DNA from 4 places in the Rhizobium sp. AB2/73 genome. Region 1 is predicted to be linked to each of the others. Evidence: predicted binding sites of a transcription regulator. Region 1 holds the regulator's gene; each other region holds the start of a gene.
What was found. The regulator PhoB, encoded in region 1, activates phosphate uptake and scavenging genes when phosphate is short. The targets are predictions, from matches to a motif close to TGTCATNNANCTGTCAT.

Region 2: I8E17_RS08625 (LTA synthase family protein) is a predicted target of PhoB. The motif match lies at 1,614-1,630, and genes of this name have one in related genera.
Region 3: I8E17_RS15135 (DUF2794 domain-containing protein) is a predicted target of PhoB. The motif match lies at 2,049-2,065, and genes of this name have one in related genera.
Region 4: I8E17_RS07305 (esterase-like activity of phytase family protein) is a predicted target of PhoB. The motif match lies at 1,445-1,461, and genes of this name have one in related genera.

What each region holds. Positions count from the first base shown of each region.
Region 1 is NZ_CP067071.1:127,961-131,619, reverse strand. Features, by position in the region: gene I8E17_RS00680 (GcrA family cell cycle regulator) at 191-718, shown strand; gene phoB (phosphate regulon transcriptional regulator PhoB) at 909-1,592, opposite strand; gene phoU (phosphate signaling complex protein PhoU) at 1,624-2,337, opposite strand; gene pstB (phosphate ABC transporter ATP-binding protein PstB) at 2,389-3,204, opposite strand; gene pstA (phosphate ABC transporter permease PstA) at 3,220-3,659, opposite strand, start outside.
Region 2 is NZ_CP067071.1:1,722,836-1,726,494, reverse strand. Features, by position in the region: gene I8E17_RS08625 (LTA synthase family protein) at 1-1,511, opposite strand, end outside; gene I8E17_RS08620 (NAD+ synthase) at 1,757-3,436, shown strand; gene I8E17_RS08615 (TolB family protein) at 3,468-3,659, shown strand, end outside.
Region 3 is NZ_CP067071.1:3,066,197-3,069,855, reverse strand. Features, by position in the region: gene acnA (aconitate hydratase AcnA) at 1-705, shown strand, start outside; gene I8E17_RS15140 (thioredoxin family protein) at 962-1,705, shown strand; gene I8E17_RS15135 (DUF2794 domain-containing protein) at 2,087-2,488, shown strand; gene I8E17_RS15130 (GNAT family N-acetyltransferase) at 2,560-3,117, opposite strand; gene I8E17_RS15125 (Bax inhibitor-1/YccA family protein) at 3,236-3,659, opposite strand, start outside.
Region 4 is NZ_CP067071.1:1,447,169-1,450,827, forward strand. Features, by position in the region: gene glmS (glutamine--fructose-6-phosphate transaminase (isomerizing)) at 1-514, shown strand, start outside; gene I8E17_RS07300 (DUF502 domain-containing protein) at 692-1,393, shown strand; gene I8E17_RS07305 (esterase-like activity of phytase family protein) at 1,631-3,118, shown strand; gene recG (ATP-dependent DNA helicase RecG) at 3,163-3,659, opposite strand, start outside.

The DNA.
Region 1 (3,659 bases):
CTCGAAATCGATTCCTCAAGATTCTCGCGACTCTTGTCACGGAGTCAGCCTCACACTAGGTTAAAAAGCAATTGCTAGACTGCATGCGGCGGAACTAGTCACCACAATTTTAGAGCGTTTCGCGCCTCGTTCCCATGCGAGGCAATGGTGAGGGATTCTGCCATCGGAAACGCGACAGCGGAGACAGGGCATGAATTGGACAGACGAACGCGTCGAGAAGCTGAAAAAGCTATGGTCCGAAGGATTGAGCGCCAGCCAGATTGCTGCGCAGCTCGGTGGCGTGAGCCGTAATGCCGTCATCGGCAAGGTGCACCGCCTGAACCTTCCTGGCCGAGCGAAGGCAGGCGGCACGGCAACTGCGGCGCGTACGCCAAAGCGCAGTGCCGCGGCTCCTCGCGCAACGACCTACGGCTCGCGCGTCGCTACCCGCACCGTGGTCGCCCGCCAGCAGGGCGCAACCATGCTGAAGGAAGAGATCGAGATCGATTCCGTCAATGAAATTCAGTATCGCCCGGCATCGAACGTCGTCGTTCCGATCTCCCGCCGCCTCGGCCTGACGGAGCTGACGGAACGCACCTGCAAATGGCCGGTCGGGGACCCGCTGAAGGACGACTTCCACTTCTGCGGCAATGACAGCCCGGATTCGTCGCCCTACTGCACCTATCATCAGCGCATGGCCTACCAGCCGGTGCATGACCGCCGTCGCAACAACGGCTGAAAATTCCAGCAAGACAAAGAGAAACGGGCCCCTCGAGGCCCGTTTTTCTATTTCCGCCGCTCCTGCATAATTTCTTAAATCGGAATCGATTTAAGGGAAAATTATGCAGCATTTTAAGATGTTACAGCGACCTTAACGCGTCTTGAAAGACGCGTGGCGCTGTAATGGTAACACCCGAGCGGCAAGCCGCTCAGGCTTCCATGGAATAGCCCGCGCCGCGAACGGTACGGATGACATCCTGCATATTGGAGAAATTGAGCGCCTTGCGCAGACGGCCGACATGGACGTCGACAGTGCGTTCATCGACGTAGATATCGTGCCCCCATACGCCATCGAGCAGCTGCGAACGCGAGAAGACGCGGCCTGGCGAGGACATCAGGAACTCCAGCAGGCGGAATTCCGTCGGCCCCAACCGCACTTCACGGCTCTTGCGATGGACGCGATGGGTTTCGCGGTCCAGCTCGATATCGCCGCAACGCAGCACCGTGGAGAGAACCTCCGGACGGGCGCGCCGCAGCATCGCCTTGACGCGGGCCATCAGCTCCGGCGTCGAGAACGGCTTGACGACGTAATCGTCCGCGCCGGTCGAAAGCCCGCGCACGCGCTCGCTTTCCTCGCCGCGGGCCGTCAGCATGATGATCGGCAAGCGCTCCGTCTCCGGCCGCATACGCAGCCGGCGGCAGAGCTCGATGCCGGACACGCCGGGGAGCATCCAGTCGAGGATCAGGAGATCGGGAATGCGCTCCTGGAGACGCAGCTCGGCCTCATCGCCTCTGAGGATCGTGTCGACCTCGAAGCCTTCGGCCTCAAGATTGTAGCGCAGCAGAACGCTGAGCGCTTCCTCGTCTTCTACAACAGCAACTCTCGGAACCATGCGCCTATGGTCTCCTTTCTTCGCTTCCAGATTATTCCGTCACTGCGCCGACGGTGTTGGCGGTATCGTCCTTCGGGCGCTCGCCTTCCGGCTGAGCACCGGTCGCCATGTAATAGATCGTCTCGGCGATATTGGTGGCATGGTCGCCGATGCGCTCGATGTTCTTGGCGCAGAAGAGAAGATGCGTGCAGGTGGTGATGTTGCGCGGATCTTCCATCATGTAAGTGAGCATCTCGCGGAAGAGCGAGGTGTACATGGCGTCGATTTCCTCGTCACGTTCACGGATCGACACGGCCTTATCGGGCGAGCGGGTCGCGTAGACATCGAGAACTTCCTTGAGCTGGCTTAGCGCCAGTTCGGAGAGATGCTCGATGCCGCGGGCGAGACGGCGGGGAACGCCGGTGCCCTGCACGGCGATAACGCGCTTTGCGGTGTTCTTGCCGAGGTCGCCGACGCGCTCCAGATCGGAGGCGATGCGGATCGAGCCCATGATTTCGCGCAGGTCCGCTGCCATCGGCTGGCGGCGAGCGATGGTGACGATCGCCTTGTCGCCAACTTCGCGCTCGGCATGGTCAAGAACGACGTCGTCGGAGATGACCTTCTGGGCCAGGGCCGCGTCGCTGTTGACTAGCGCGCGTACGCTGTCGCTAACCATCTGCTCGGCCAGGCCGCCCATTTCGGCAATGCGGCGCGTCAGGAACTTCAGGTCTTCGTCATAGGCTGAGAGAATGTGAGTGGAGACCATTTTTCTATCCTCAAGGTGAACTGTGTGAAAGGAGCCGCGCGCCTGCCATCATCAACCAAAACGGCCCATGATGTAATCCTGCGTGCGGAAATCGTCGGGGTTGGTGAACATCTTATCGGTGTCGTTCTCCTCGACCAGGTGGCCGAGATGGAACATTGCGGTACGCTGCGAGACGCGGGCGGCCTGCTGCATGGAATGCGTCACGATGACGATGGTGAAATTCTCCCGAAGCTCGTGGATGAGATCCTCGACCTTGGCGGTTGCGATCGGATCGAGCGCCGAGCACGGCTCGTCCATCAGGATCACCTCCGGGCTGACCGCGACGGCGCGCGCGATGCAGAGGCGCTGCTGCTGGCCGCCCGAAAGGCTCGTGCCGGCATCGTGGAGCCGATCCTTCACCTCACCCCAGAGACCGGCCTTCTGCAGACTGGTTTCGACGATATGCTCGAGATCGGCCTTTGAGCGATGCAGGCCATGGATGCGCGGGCCGTAGGCGACGTTCTCGTAGATCGACTTCGGAAACGGGTTGGGCTTCTGGAAGACCATGCCGACGCGGGCGCGCAATTCCACCACGTCGATGCTGTCGTCGTAGACATCCTGATCGTCGAGCGTGATCTTGCCGGTGACGCGGCAGGTCTCGATCGTATCGTTCATGCGGTTGAGGCAGCGCAGGAAGGTGGACTTGCCGCAGCCGGAAGGGCCGATCAGGGCCGTGACCGTATTGGCGCGGATCTTCAGATTGACGTCGAAGAGCGCCCGCTTGTCGCCGTAGAACACAGAAACGTCCTGGCCGATCATCTTGTAAGGGATCGTCGTCATCTTCTTGGCCAAGGCTTTTTCGCTGGCAGCTTCCGTCATCATGTTCATTTCATGCGCCCTCCCTTACCAGCGCCGCTCGAAGCGGCGGCGCAACAAGATGGCGCCGATGTTCATCGCGACGAGGAAGAAGAGAAGGACGATGATGGCGCCGGACGTCCTTTCGACAAACGCCCGCTCGGCTTCGCTCGCCCACATGTAGATCTGCACCGGCAACGCCGTCGAAGGATCGAGCGGCGATGCCGGATAGTTGGCGACAAAGGCGACCATGCCGATCAGAAGCAGCGGCGCGGTCTCGCCGAGCGCATGGGCAAGCCCGAGGATCGTGCCCGTCAGAATGCCGGGCATCGCAAGCGGCAGAACATGATGGAAGACCATCTGCATGCGCGATGCGCCAAGACCGAGCGCCGCGCTGCGGATCGACGGCGGCACGGCACGCAAGGCGGAGCGCGTGGCGATGATGATCATCGGCAGCGTCATCAGGCTCAGTACAAGGCCGCCGACCA
Region 2 (3,659 bases), 1.6 Mb from region 1:
ACGTCGAGCGGCGCCTTGCGGGTCGCCACCTGCTGCGGCATGTAGCCGGTGTTCGGATAGACGCTGCCGAGCGGCGGCAGATGATCGCCCCAGAGGACGATAATGGTTTCCCGGTCGCGCTTTTCGGCCCAATCCATCAGCATCTTCAGGCTGTCATCGGCTTCGCGAACGCCCTGTGCATAGGTAGCGAGCGCCGCACGATCATCGTCGTTCAAATTGCCGGCGATATCGACGGTATTCTCGGAATAGCGGTCGGCTTCGTAAGGCCCATGTCCCTGAAGAGTGACCGCGAAGAAGAAGAAGGGACGCTCGGCGGCGTCTCCTTCGCTCATGATTTCCTTCATAAGGGAGTCGTCAGCGGCGAACATGCCGCGTTTATCCATGGGCGGCAAAGTCTCCTGGGTATGAAATTCTTCGAAGCCGAAAGCCCGGTAGACCTCGTTACGGTTCCAGAACCAACCGCTGAAAGGATGCAGTGCGCGCGCCGTATAGCCTTCGCCGCGGAAGAAAGTGGCAAGCGACGGCAGCGGGCGGCGCACATATTGCTGATAGGGAATGCTGCCATAGGGGAGAAAGGCGTTGGAAAAACCCGTCAGTGCCTCGAACTCGACATTGGCGGTCATGCCGCCGAATTCCGGCGAGAAGACATTGCCCGATTGTCTGGCGCGGATCGTCGGCATCGGATCCGGTGTGAAGGCGATGTTGGAAAGCCGAGTCGGATCCCAGAGGGATTCGCTCATCAGCATGATAATGTCGGGCTTTTGGCGCGGACCGGAGAGATAGCCGTAATTTCTTGCGGGCATGGCGTCGATGGCGCCATGGCCGTATCCGGCCGGTGACTTGATGTCGGCCATGGGCAGGTTTAGCGCGAAGGCGACGATGAAGCCGTTGTGGTTGTAATTTTCCGTCTGGTCCCAGACGATCGGTATGATCCCCAGCTTCTCGCGAACATAGGAATATTGTGTGGGGTCCATCTGCGAGGCGAAAAGTGCTGCCAGCGGCAGGCAGATCGAAAGCCGGGCAAGGCGCTCGTTTCGCGAAAGTGCGAACGTGTGGCTCAGGATATAGCGCCAGAACAGGATCATGGCGCCGGTGCCGGCGATGATGCCGATTGCCAGGGCAATCGCCGTCCAAGGGCGATCACGTACCATGACCGGCATCAGCTCCATGATCTGCCGCCCAAACAGGAAGTCCGAAGGGTAGAGCGGATCGGAGAGAAAATTCTGCTTCTGGCTGGAAATGAAGGCCGGTATGAGCAGCACCGGAGCGACGATCAAAGCGGATAGATGCGCGCGACCGATCAAGGCATCCAGCGTCAGCATGGTCAGCATGACAACGCCGATGGTGGCAAGGCCCGGACGGGACGGGGAAAGGAGATAGGTCCAAGCGGAGGCGAATTCGCCGCGTGCGACCCATTCGACCGTCATGACGATGGACAGGGAGAAAAGCAGGGTCAGCGTGAGGCTCAGAAGCAGGCGCAGAGCGGCAGACTTCTGTCTTGCCGCGCCGATCTTCTGGAAAAGGGCAAGCTTGCCCGCCAAGGCGGACTCGATGACCAATGCGACCAATGCTTTCTCCAAAAGCTACAAATATTCATATAAGTGTCACGCTTCTGTCATGAATGCTTCATGAACCGCAAGGCTGGCCTGGTATTTTTTGGGGCAAAAATACCTCCCCTGCGTGTAGTGCGATCTTTGATGCGTGTGCGGGAAGGAAGGCGGTTGCGGAAGAAAGATGGCATCGCTAAATGTATGGCATGACAGAGCAAAGCCAGATTACCCACACCATCCGCATCGCCGTCGCGCAGCTCAATCCGACGGTCGGCGACGTCTCCGGCAATCTCGCCAAGGCGCGCGAGGCCCGCGCCGAAGCAGCACGCGAAGGCGCGCAGCTCCTATTGCTGACGGAATTGTTCATTTCCGGCTATCCGCCGGAAGATCTGGTGCTGAAGCCGGCATTCATCCGCGCCTGCTGGAAAGCGGTGGAAGCTCTCGCTGCCGATACCGCCGATGGCGGCCCCGGCGTCATCATCGGCTTTCCCCGGCAGGACGAGACCGGCCGCTACAATTCGATTGCCGTGCTCGATGGCGGCAAGGTGATCGCGATCCGTGACAAGGTAGACCTACCGAACTACGGCGAGTTTGACGAGAAGCGCGTGTTCGATCAGGGCGCCATGCCCGGTCCGGTCAATTTCCGCGGCGTGCGGCTGGGTATCCCGATCTGCGAGGACATCTGGGGCGAGCTCGGCGTCTGCGAGACGCTGGCTGAGAGCGGTGCGGAAATCCTTCTGTCGCCGAATGGCTCGCCGTACTATCGCGGCAAGGTCGACGTGCGCCATCAGGTCGTGCTGAAGCAGGTCATCGAGACAGGGCTGCCGATGATCTATGCCGCCCAGCTCGGCGGCCAGGACGAACTGGTTTTCGATGGCGCCAGCTTCGGTTTCAATGCAGATAAGACCCTGGCCTTCCAGATGAGCCAGTTCGAGACCGCGCTTGCGGTGACGACCTGGAAGAAGAACGGCGATGGCTGGCATTGCGCCGAAGGGCCGATGGCCCATATTCCGGAGGGCGAGGAGGCGGATTATCGCGCCTGCCTGCTGGGCTTCCGCGACTATGTCAACAAGAACGGCTTCAAGTCGGTCGTGCTTGGCCTGTCCGGCGGTATTGACTCTGCCATCTGCGCGGCGATTGCCGTCGACGCGCTCGGCGAAGAGCGTGTGCGCACCGTCATGTTGCCATATCGCTATACGTCGCAGGATTCGTTGAAGGATGCCGCCGATTGCGCCAAGGCGCTCGGCTGCCGCTATGACATCGTGCCGATCGAGGATCCGGTGACGGGCTTCACGTCGGCCCTGTCGGATCTCTTCGAAGGGACCGAGAGCGGCATCACCGAGGAAAATCTGCAGAGCCGCGCCCGCGGCACCATCCTGATGGCGATCTCCAACAAGTTCGGCTCGATGGTGGTGACGACGGGCAACAAGTCGGAAATGTCTGTCGGATATGCTACGCTCTATGGCGACATGAACGGCGGTTTCAACCCGATCAAGGATCTCTACAAGATGCAGGTCTATGCGCTGTCGCGCTGGCGTAACCTGCATGTCCCGCCGGGCGCGCTCGGCCCTTCGGGGGAGGTCATCCCCCATAACATCATCGACAAGGCGCCTTCGGCGGAACTGAGGCCGAACCAGACGGACCAGGATTCGCTGCCGCCCTATCCGGTGCTCGACGATATCCTCGAATGCCTGGTGGAAAAGGAGATGTCGGTAGAGGAAATCGTGGCTCGGGGCCATGATGTCGCGACCGTACATCGCGTTGAACATCTACTCTATCTCGCCGAGTACAAGCGCCGCCAGTCTGCGCCGGGCGTGAAGATCACCAAGAAGAATTTCGGTCGCGACCGTCGCTATCCGATCACCAACCGGTTCCGCGATCGCTGATCGCGGTATCCAGCGGCAAGGGAGAGGAAAAATGCGCAGCTCGGTCGAGATTTATAATATCCGCACGGGTGCGAACCGGATCGTCTGGCAAACGGACCAGCTGATCGAGGCGCCGAACTATTCGCCTGGCGGGCGCTATCTTCTGTTGAATGGCGACGGGCTGCTCTATCGGCTGCCGCTGGATGGCAGCGGGATCGTCCAGGTCGATACCGGCTTTGCGACC
Region 3 (3,659 bases), 1.1 Mb from region 1:
AAGGGCGCGCGCGTTCTTGGCCTCTTCGGCGACAAGATCACCACCGACCATATTTCGCCGGCCGGTTCGATCAAGGCTGCCTCGCCGGCCGGTTCCTACCTCCTCGGCCATGGCGTCGGCGTTGCCGACTTCAACCAGTACGGCACGCGCCGCGGCAACCACGAAGTCATGATGCGCGGCACCTTTGCCAACATCCGCATCCGCAACCACATGCTCGGCCCGAACGGCAAGGAAGGTGGCTACACCATCCATTATCCGTCCAAGGAAGAGACGTCGATCTACGATGCGGCCATGCAGTACAAGGCCGAGGGCGTTCCGCTCGTCATCTTCGCAGGCGTCGAATACGGCAACGGTTCGTCGCGCGACTGGGCTGCCAAGGGCACGAACCTGCTCGGCGTGCGCGCCGTCATCGCCCAGTCCTTCGAGCGCATCCACCGTTCGAACCTTGTGGGAATGGGCGTCATCCCCTTCGTCTTCGAGGAGGGCACCACCTGGGCGAGCCTCGGCCTGAAGGGCGACGAACTCGTGACGATCGAAGGCCTGGAAAACATCAAGCCGCGCGAACGCAAGATCGCCAAGATCACCTATGGCGACGGCTCGGTGAAGGATGTTCCGATCCTCTGCCGCATCGATACGCTGGATGAGGTCATCTACGTCAACAATGGCGGCATCCTGCAGACCGTTCTGCGCGATCTCGCCGCCTGATAGGCATTAAACGCTGTTATGGGAGGCCGCCGGAAAACTCTTCCGGCGGCCTCTTGCTTTTCACGGTGATGTGTACTGCGAGACTTCTGCTCACTCCGGCCTCACCCCATCGTGACTTTGCGTCATCGCGTTAAACTATTATCTCTTGTTTCAGATTTTTCGGGCTTGATGTGGCCTGGTCGCCCCAAGAAGCGCGAGTTTTGCAGAGCCCGTGTAGGCAGACGGCGCTCGAGATTGGATGCAGAGGTAAGATAGAATGCGCCTTCGATTTTTGGCTCCACTTCTGGCAGGCATTGGGCTCGCAAGTTCGCTGCATGCGCAGGAGACTCCCAAGATCAAGGGCGTCGTCGAACTCTTCACCTCGCAGGGTTGCGCTTCCTGTCCGCCCGCCGATGCTGCTTTCCGCAAGCTGATCCGCCAGGGCAATGTCGTGGCGCTGGCCTATCACGTCGATTATTGGAACTATCTCGGCTGGAACGACACGATGGCATCCAAGGACAATACGGCGCGCCAATATGCCTATGCCCGTACGATGGGGCGCAGCGGCGTCTATACTCCGCAGGCGATCGTCAATGGCAGGGATCACATGAACGGCGCCGATCTCGATGCCATTAACGTCAAGCTCGATGATTTTCAGCGTCTTGGCGAGGGGCTGACGGTTCCGGTGAATGCCGCGATGAAGGGCGACGAGCTCGAGATCAAGATCGGGGCCGGTCAGGGCAAGGCGAATGTCGTTGCCGTCTATTTCGACAAGGAGCAGATGGTGGCGCCGAAAGGCGGCGAAAACAACGGCCAGCAGATCGCCTATATGCACGCGGTATCCGATGTCGAAACAGTCGGCATGTGGGACGGCAAGGCCATGAGCCTCGTGCTGCCGTCCACCGTGCTGGATAAGGCTGGCCGGCGAGGCCTTGCGATTCTGCTGCAGTCGTCGACATCTTCAGGCGATCCGGCTGCCATTCTCGGTGCGACTGTTCTGACGGTCGGCTCGGACGGCTGAGCGATTTTCCAGCTTTGCCGGAGGTCTTCCATTTTGGTTCGGTTGAAGGCTTCCTATTTTGGCGGATCCAAAAAGATGCGTGTTTCGGCTGGCGCCGGAAAGGGTCCCTATTTTGTCTGACGCCAAAAAGGGGAGGTGCCCGGCGAGGACGCATTCGGGGCTGGGGTTTAATCGATGCGCCCCGGCCGGGCCGTTTGACGCGGCGGCGCCAAACGGCTGCCTATACTTCCTGTAAATTGGGCGTCGTTTTGGCTGAAATGCGGCGCTGACGAGGTGCTTTCACAGCTGGGAAAGAAATTGTGAGCCGCCAGCCGTCTTGCAATTTGATGCGGCTGAGGCAAACTGTCATTCTCCTGTCATGAGATAGCCCTTGGGGGATTGATGACTGATCAGCCGGATTTGAGACACGGTGAAAGCCGTTCCGTCGATACCAATTCATCCGTCGTCGTTGATCTCAGAGAATACAAACAGAGCAAGGACCCGCTGCCGGTGACCTTTCATCGCAGGGAGCTTGATGCGATTCTCTGGATCTATGGGCGCATGGTCGGGGAAGGCGAGTGGCGCGACTACGCGATCGACCATTTGAAGGACAAGGCGGTTTTTTCGGTTTTCAAGCGCTCCGGTGAAATGCCGCTCTTCCGCATCGAAAAGAATCCGAAGCTTTCGGCCAAGCAGGGCGCCTTTTCCGTCGTCAATACCCACGGCATGATCCTGAAACGCGGTCATGAGCTGAACCAAGTGTTGAAGGTTTTCGACAAGCAGCTGAAGCTGGTGGAGAAGTAGTTTCTCGTCATTGGCTACGCGCTTGTGGCGAGTGCGGGGTATCAGAGGTTCGGCATAAAGGTAGCTCGACACTACCCCCCAAACAATGTCCCAGGATAGACCGACGTATCCGGATCGGTTTCCGCACCCCCGCCCAGCGCCTTCTGCATCAGCATCGTATCCAGCCATCGGCCATGCTTATAGCCGGTGCCCTTGAGCAATCCCACTTCGGCAAAGCCCGCAGCGCGATGTACGGCGACGGAAGCCGGATGGGCGCCGCCGATGACGGCGATCATCTGGCGGAAGCCAAGCGTCTGGCAGTTTTCCACCAGGGCATGGAGCAGCAGTCTGCCGATGCCGCGCCCGCGTGCCTCGGGCGCCAGATAGATTGAATCCTCCACCATCCAGCGATAGGCCGGCCGCGTGCGGAAAGCGGAGGCATAGGCATAGCCGAGAAACGCGCCGGTCTCGTCTTCGGCGACGAGATAGGGATAGCCCTTGTCACGAATTGCCTCGAACCTGGCCGTCATTTCCTCCTGGTTCGGCGGCGTGATTTCATAGCTTGCCGTGCCGTTCAGAACGGAATCTCTGTAGATGGCGGTGATGTGGGGAAGGTCGTCTAAGGTTGCACTGCGGAGGCTGACGGACATTGCTTCTATTGCCTGATCTGCGAATTTGCGACGGTTGCCATCAAATCGCAGGGCTTCGGCCCAGGCAAACAAAAAAGGCGACCGAAGCCGCCTTTTCGTATCTCATTCCACGCTGTGATTAACGGCGGTTGCCGAGGAACTGCAGCAGGAACATGAACAGGTTGATGAAGTCGAGGTAGAGCGACAGGGCGCCCATGATCGCCTTGCGGCCGGCCACGGCCACATCGTCGGCTTCATAGTACATTTCCTTGATCCGCTGTGTGTCGTAGGCGGTGAGGCCTGCGAAAATCAGGACGCCGATCACGGAGATGGCGAACTGCAGGGCGGACGAAGCCAGGAAGATGTTGACGAGCGTCGCAATGATCAGGCCGAAAAGGCCCATCATCAGGAACGAACCCATCGCCGACAGATCACGCTTGGCCGTGTAGCCGTAGAGCGACAGCGCGCCGAAGGAGGCGGCGGTCACGAAGAAGGTCTGCACGACGCTCTGGCCGGTGTAGATGATGAAGATCGACGACAGCGACAGGCCTACCAGCGCGGCG
Region 4 (3,659 bases), 1.3 Mb from region 1:
GCCGCGTATCATGGCGCATGTTCTGAATATCATCCAGCCGCAGATGGAAAGCCTGTCGCGCGAAATCTCGAAGTTCAAGGATGTGCTCTATCTCGGGCGTGGCACCAGCTTCCCGCTCGCCATGGAAGGCGCGCTGAAGCTGAAGGAAATCTCTTATATCCACGCCGAAGGCTATGCGGCCGGCGAATTGAAGCACGGACCGATCGCGCTGATCGACGAGAATATGCCCGTCATCGTCATTGCTCCGCATGACCGCTTCTTTGACAAGACCGTTTCCAACATGCAGGAAGTGGCGGCGCGCGGCGGCCGAATCATCTTCATCACCGATGAGCTTGGCGCGGCAGCTTCGACGTTGCCGACCATGGCGACAATCACCTTGCCCGTCGTTGATGAGATCATCGCGCCGATCATATTCTCGCTGCCGATTCAATTGCTTGCCTATCATACGGCTGTCTTCATGGGCACGGACGTCGATCAGCCGCGCAATCTCGCCAAATCGGTCACCGTGGAATAGGACAACTTCCGTCCCGCATTTGCCGTCACGTCGTCGTGAGCTGGACGTTTGTTCGGCTCGCGGACGCAGCTGGCGGGTTGTATGCCGCGCTGATTTCTGGCACGATTCCCATACTGAGGTGGTGGGGAGGATTTGCCGGGTAGCGGTAGGCGGCGGAACGGAGTTTTCGAGCGGCGAATGACTGAAAAACTCATCAAGATGTCCGTGACGACGCGGATCAGAAACAATTTCCTGGCCGGCCTGATTATCTGCGCACCGATCGCCATCACGCTCTGGCTGACCTGGTCCGTCGTTCATTGGGCCGATAGCTGGGTTCGCCCCTATATTCCCGCGCGCTACGATCCTGAAAGCTATCTGAACTTCGCCGTTCCGGGGACCGGTCTGGTGATCGCGATGATCTTCATCACGATCGTCGGTTTCCTCGCCAAGAACCTGATCGGCCAGAGCATCGTCCGCTTCGGGGAGTCGATCGTCAACCGCGTGCCGCTGGTGCGGACCATCTATAAGAGCGTCAAACAGATCTTCGAGACTGTGTTGAAAGAGCAGGGCACATCCTTCAAGAAGGTCGGGCTGATCGAATATCCAAGCCCAGGCCTCTGGTCCATGGTATTCATATCGACCGATGCCAAGGGTGAGATTGCTTCGAAATTCAATGCCATGGGTCAGGACATGGTTGCGGTCTTTCTGCCGCCGACACCTGTGCCCACGGCCGGCTTTCTGGTTTTCGTTCCACGCGAAAAGATCACGGTGCTCGACATGAGCCCGGAGGATGGCGCCAAACTGCTGATCTCGGGCGGACTTGTATCGCCCGAATACAAGGAAGAGCTCGTCGCGGCAAAGGGGCTGCCCCGGCCAGTTCCGATAAAATCGCTGACTTAGAAACACTCCCGTTCCTGTCGTAGATTGCCTGGCCTCGCGTATCGCGCGAGCTGTCATGTCTCTATCATATTGACGCCTTAGATCGTCCTACGGGACAGGCAATCGGATGCATCGCATCATCGAACATTCGGAGTTTCGACCCCGGCTGTTGTTTTTCGGCGCGGCTTGAGAGCGGGTCGGAGATGGATCTCATTGTCTCCATACGTATTTTCACTGGAGGATATTGTCTTGAAATATATGCATTCGAAGAGCTTGCCGCTGTTGTCGGCCGCGCTGGCAGCATTTGTTTTTTCTGCACCAGTCGCGGCGCTTGCCGATAATTCCATCGCAGTCCAAGGCGTGACGCTCGTCAACAAGGGACGTGTCGCGGTCGGTCGTATCCCCGCCAATCTGCGCGACAAGTTCGGCGAGACCTTCGGTTCCGGTTCGGGAATGTCGATCGACACCAAGAGCTGGGTCCGCAATGCCGACGGCACCTATAAGGGTTCGCTCTGGCTGCTGCCGGACCGCGGCTATAATGTCGCCGGCACCACCGATTATCGCGGGCGTCTCAACACCATCGATATCAAGCTGACTCCGGTCGCTCCCGGCGCGACGCCGTCGGCCGGCCAGGAACAGTCGGGCGTCGAAGCCAAGCTCGCGGATACTCTGCTTTTGAAAGACAACAAGGGCAACGAAACCACCGGGCTCGACCCCGCCAACGGCGTTCGCCAGGCAGAAGGCGGCATGCCGCTTTTGCCGCAAGCACCGAACGGCAAGATCTCGCTCGATAACGAAGCTATTGCTCGGCTGCCCGACGGTTCGATGTTCATCAGTGACGAATACGGTCCTTACATCTATCGCTTTTCGGCGGATGGGCGCATGATCTCGGCCACCGCACCGCCGGCGGCGTTTCTGCCGATGCGCCACGGCGCCGTGAATTTCTCCTCAAATAATCCCGGTCCCGGTGAAGCCGCGCCCGATCCGAAGGATCCAACCAGCGGGCGTCAAAATAATCAGGGCTTCGAGGGGATGTCCCTGACGCCGGACGGCAAGTTCCTGATCGTCGTGCTGCAGTCCGCGACCCGCCAGGATGGTGGCGATTCCAGCTCTACCAGGCAGAATACACGCGCCCTGGTCTATGATGCTGCCGATCTCGACCATCTGAAACTGGTGCACGAATATGTCGTGCCTCTCCCGGTCTTTACCAATGACAAAGGCAAGACGGCCGTCGCCGCGCAAAGCGAAATCGTGGCGCTCTCACCGACAAGCTTCCTGATGCTGGCGCGCGACAGCAACAATGGCTATGGCCAGAAGGGCGATAAATCGCTCTATCGCAGCATCGTTGCAGTCGATGTGTCCGCTGCCACCGATATTGCCGGCGGCAAGTTCGACGGCGACACGGCTGTCGCGCCAAAGGGAGTTCTTGATCCCTCCGTCAAGCCGGCTGTCCTCAGCCAGTTTATCGACATCAACGACAGCGCTGATCTTGCGCGCTTCGGTCTGCACAATGGCGCGCCGAACGACCGCAACAACCTCTCGGAAAAGTGGGAGGCTATGTCGATCGTCAGCGTTCAGGACCCGAAGCTGCCCGACGACTACTTCCTGTTCGTTGCCAATGACAACGACTTCATCACCCAGGACGGTTTCCAGGTCGGAGCCGCCTACAAGGATGAAAGCGGTGCCGATGTCGACACCATGTTCCAGGTGTTTCAGATCACCATTCCCGGCCTCGCCGCAAAGTAATGTCGTGAGAGACAGGGATGGACGCGGCTAACGCGTCCATCCGCTTACCCCGCTCGCAGGAACCGGATCGCCTCGTCGCGGCGGAAGAGATAGAGCAGGGTGCGTACCGCACTGCCGCGCTCGCTGGTGAGCTCCGGATCACGCTCAATGAGATAGGCGGCATCCTTGCGGGCGATTTCCAGAAGATCGGCGTGGGCTTCGAGGCTGGCGATGCGGAAGCCAGGTGTGCCGGACTGGCGCGTCCCCAGAAGCTCGCCTTCGCCGCGCAGCTTCAAATCTTCCTCGGCAATGCGGAAGCCGTCTTCCGTCTCGCGCATGATCGACAACCGGGCATGTCCGGTTTCGCCGAGCGGCCCTTTGTAGAGTAGGATACAGGTCGAGGCTTCGTCACCGCGTCCGACGCGGCCGCGCAGCTGATGCAGCTGTGCAAGGCCGAAACGCTCGGCATGTTCGATGACCATGATGGTCGCATCCGGCACGTCGACGCCCACTTCAACGACGGTCGTGGCGACCAGGAGGCGGATCTCGCCATTCTTGAAGG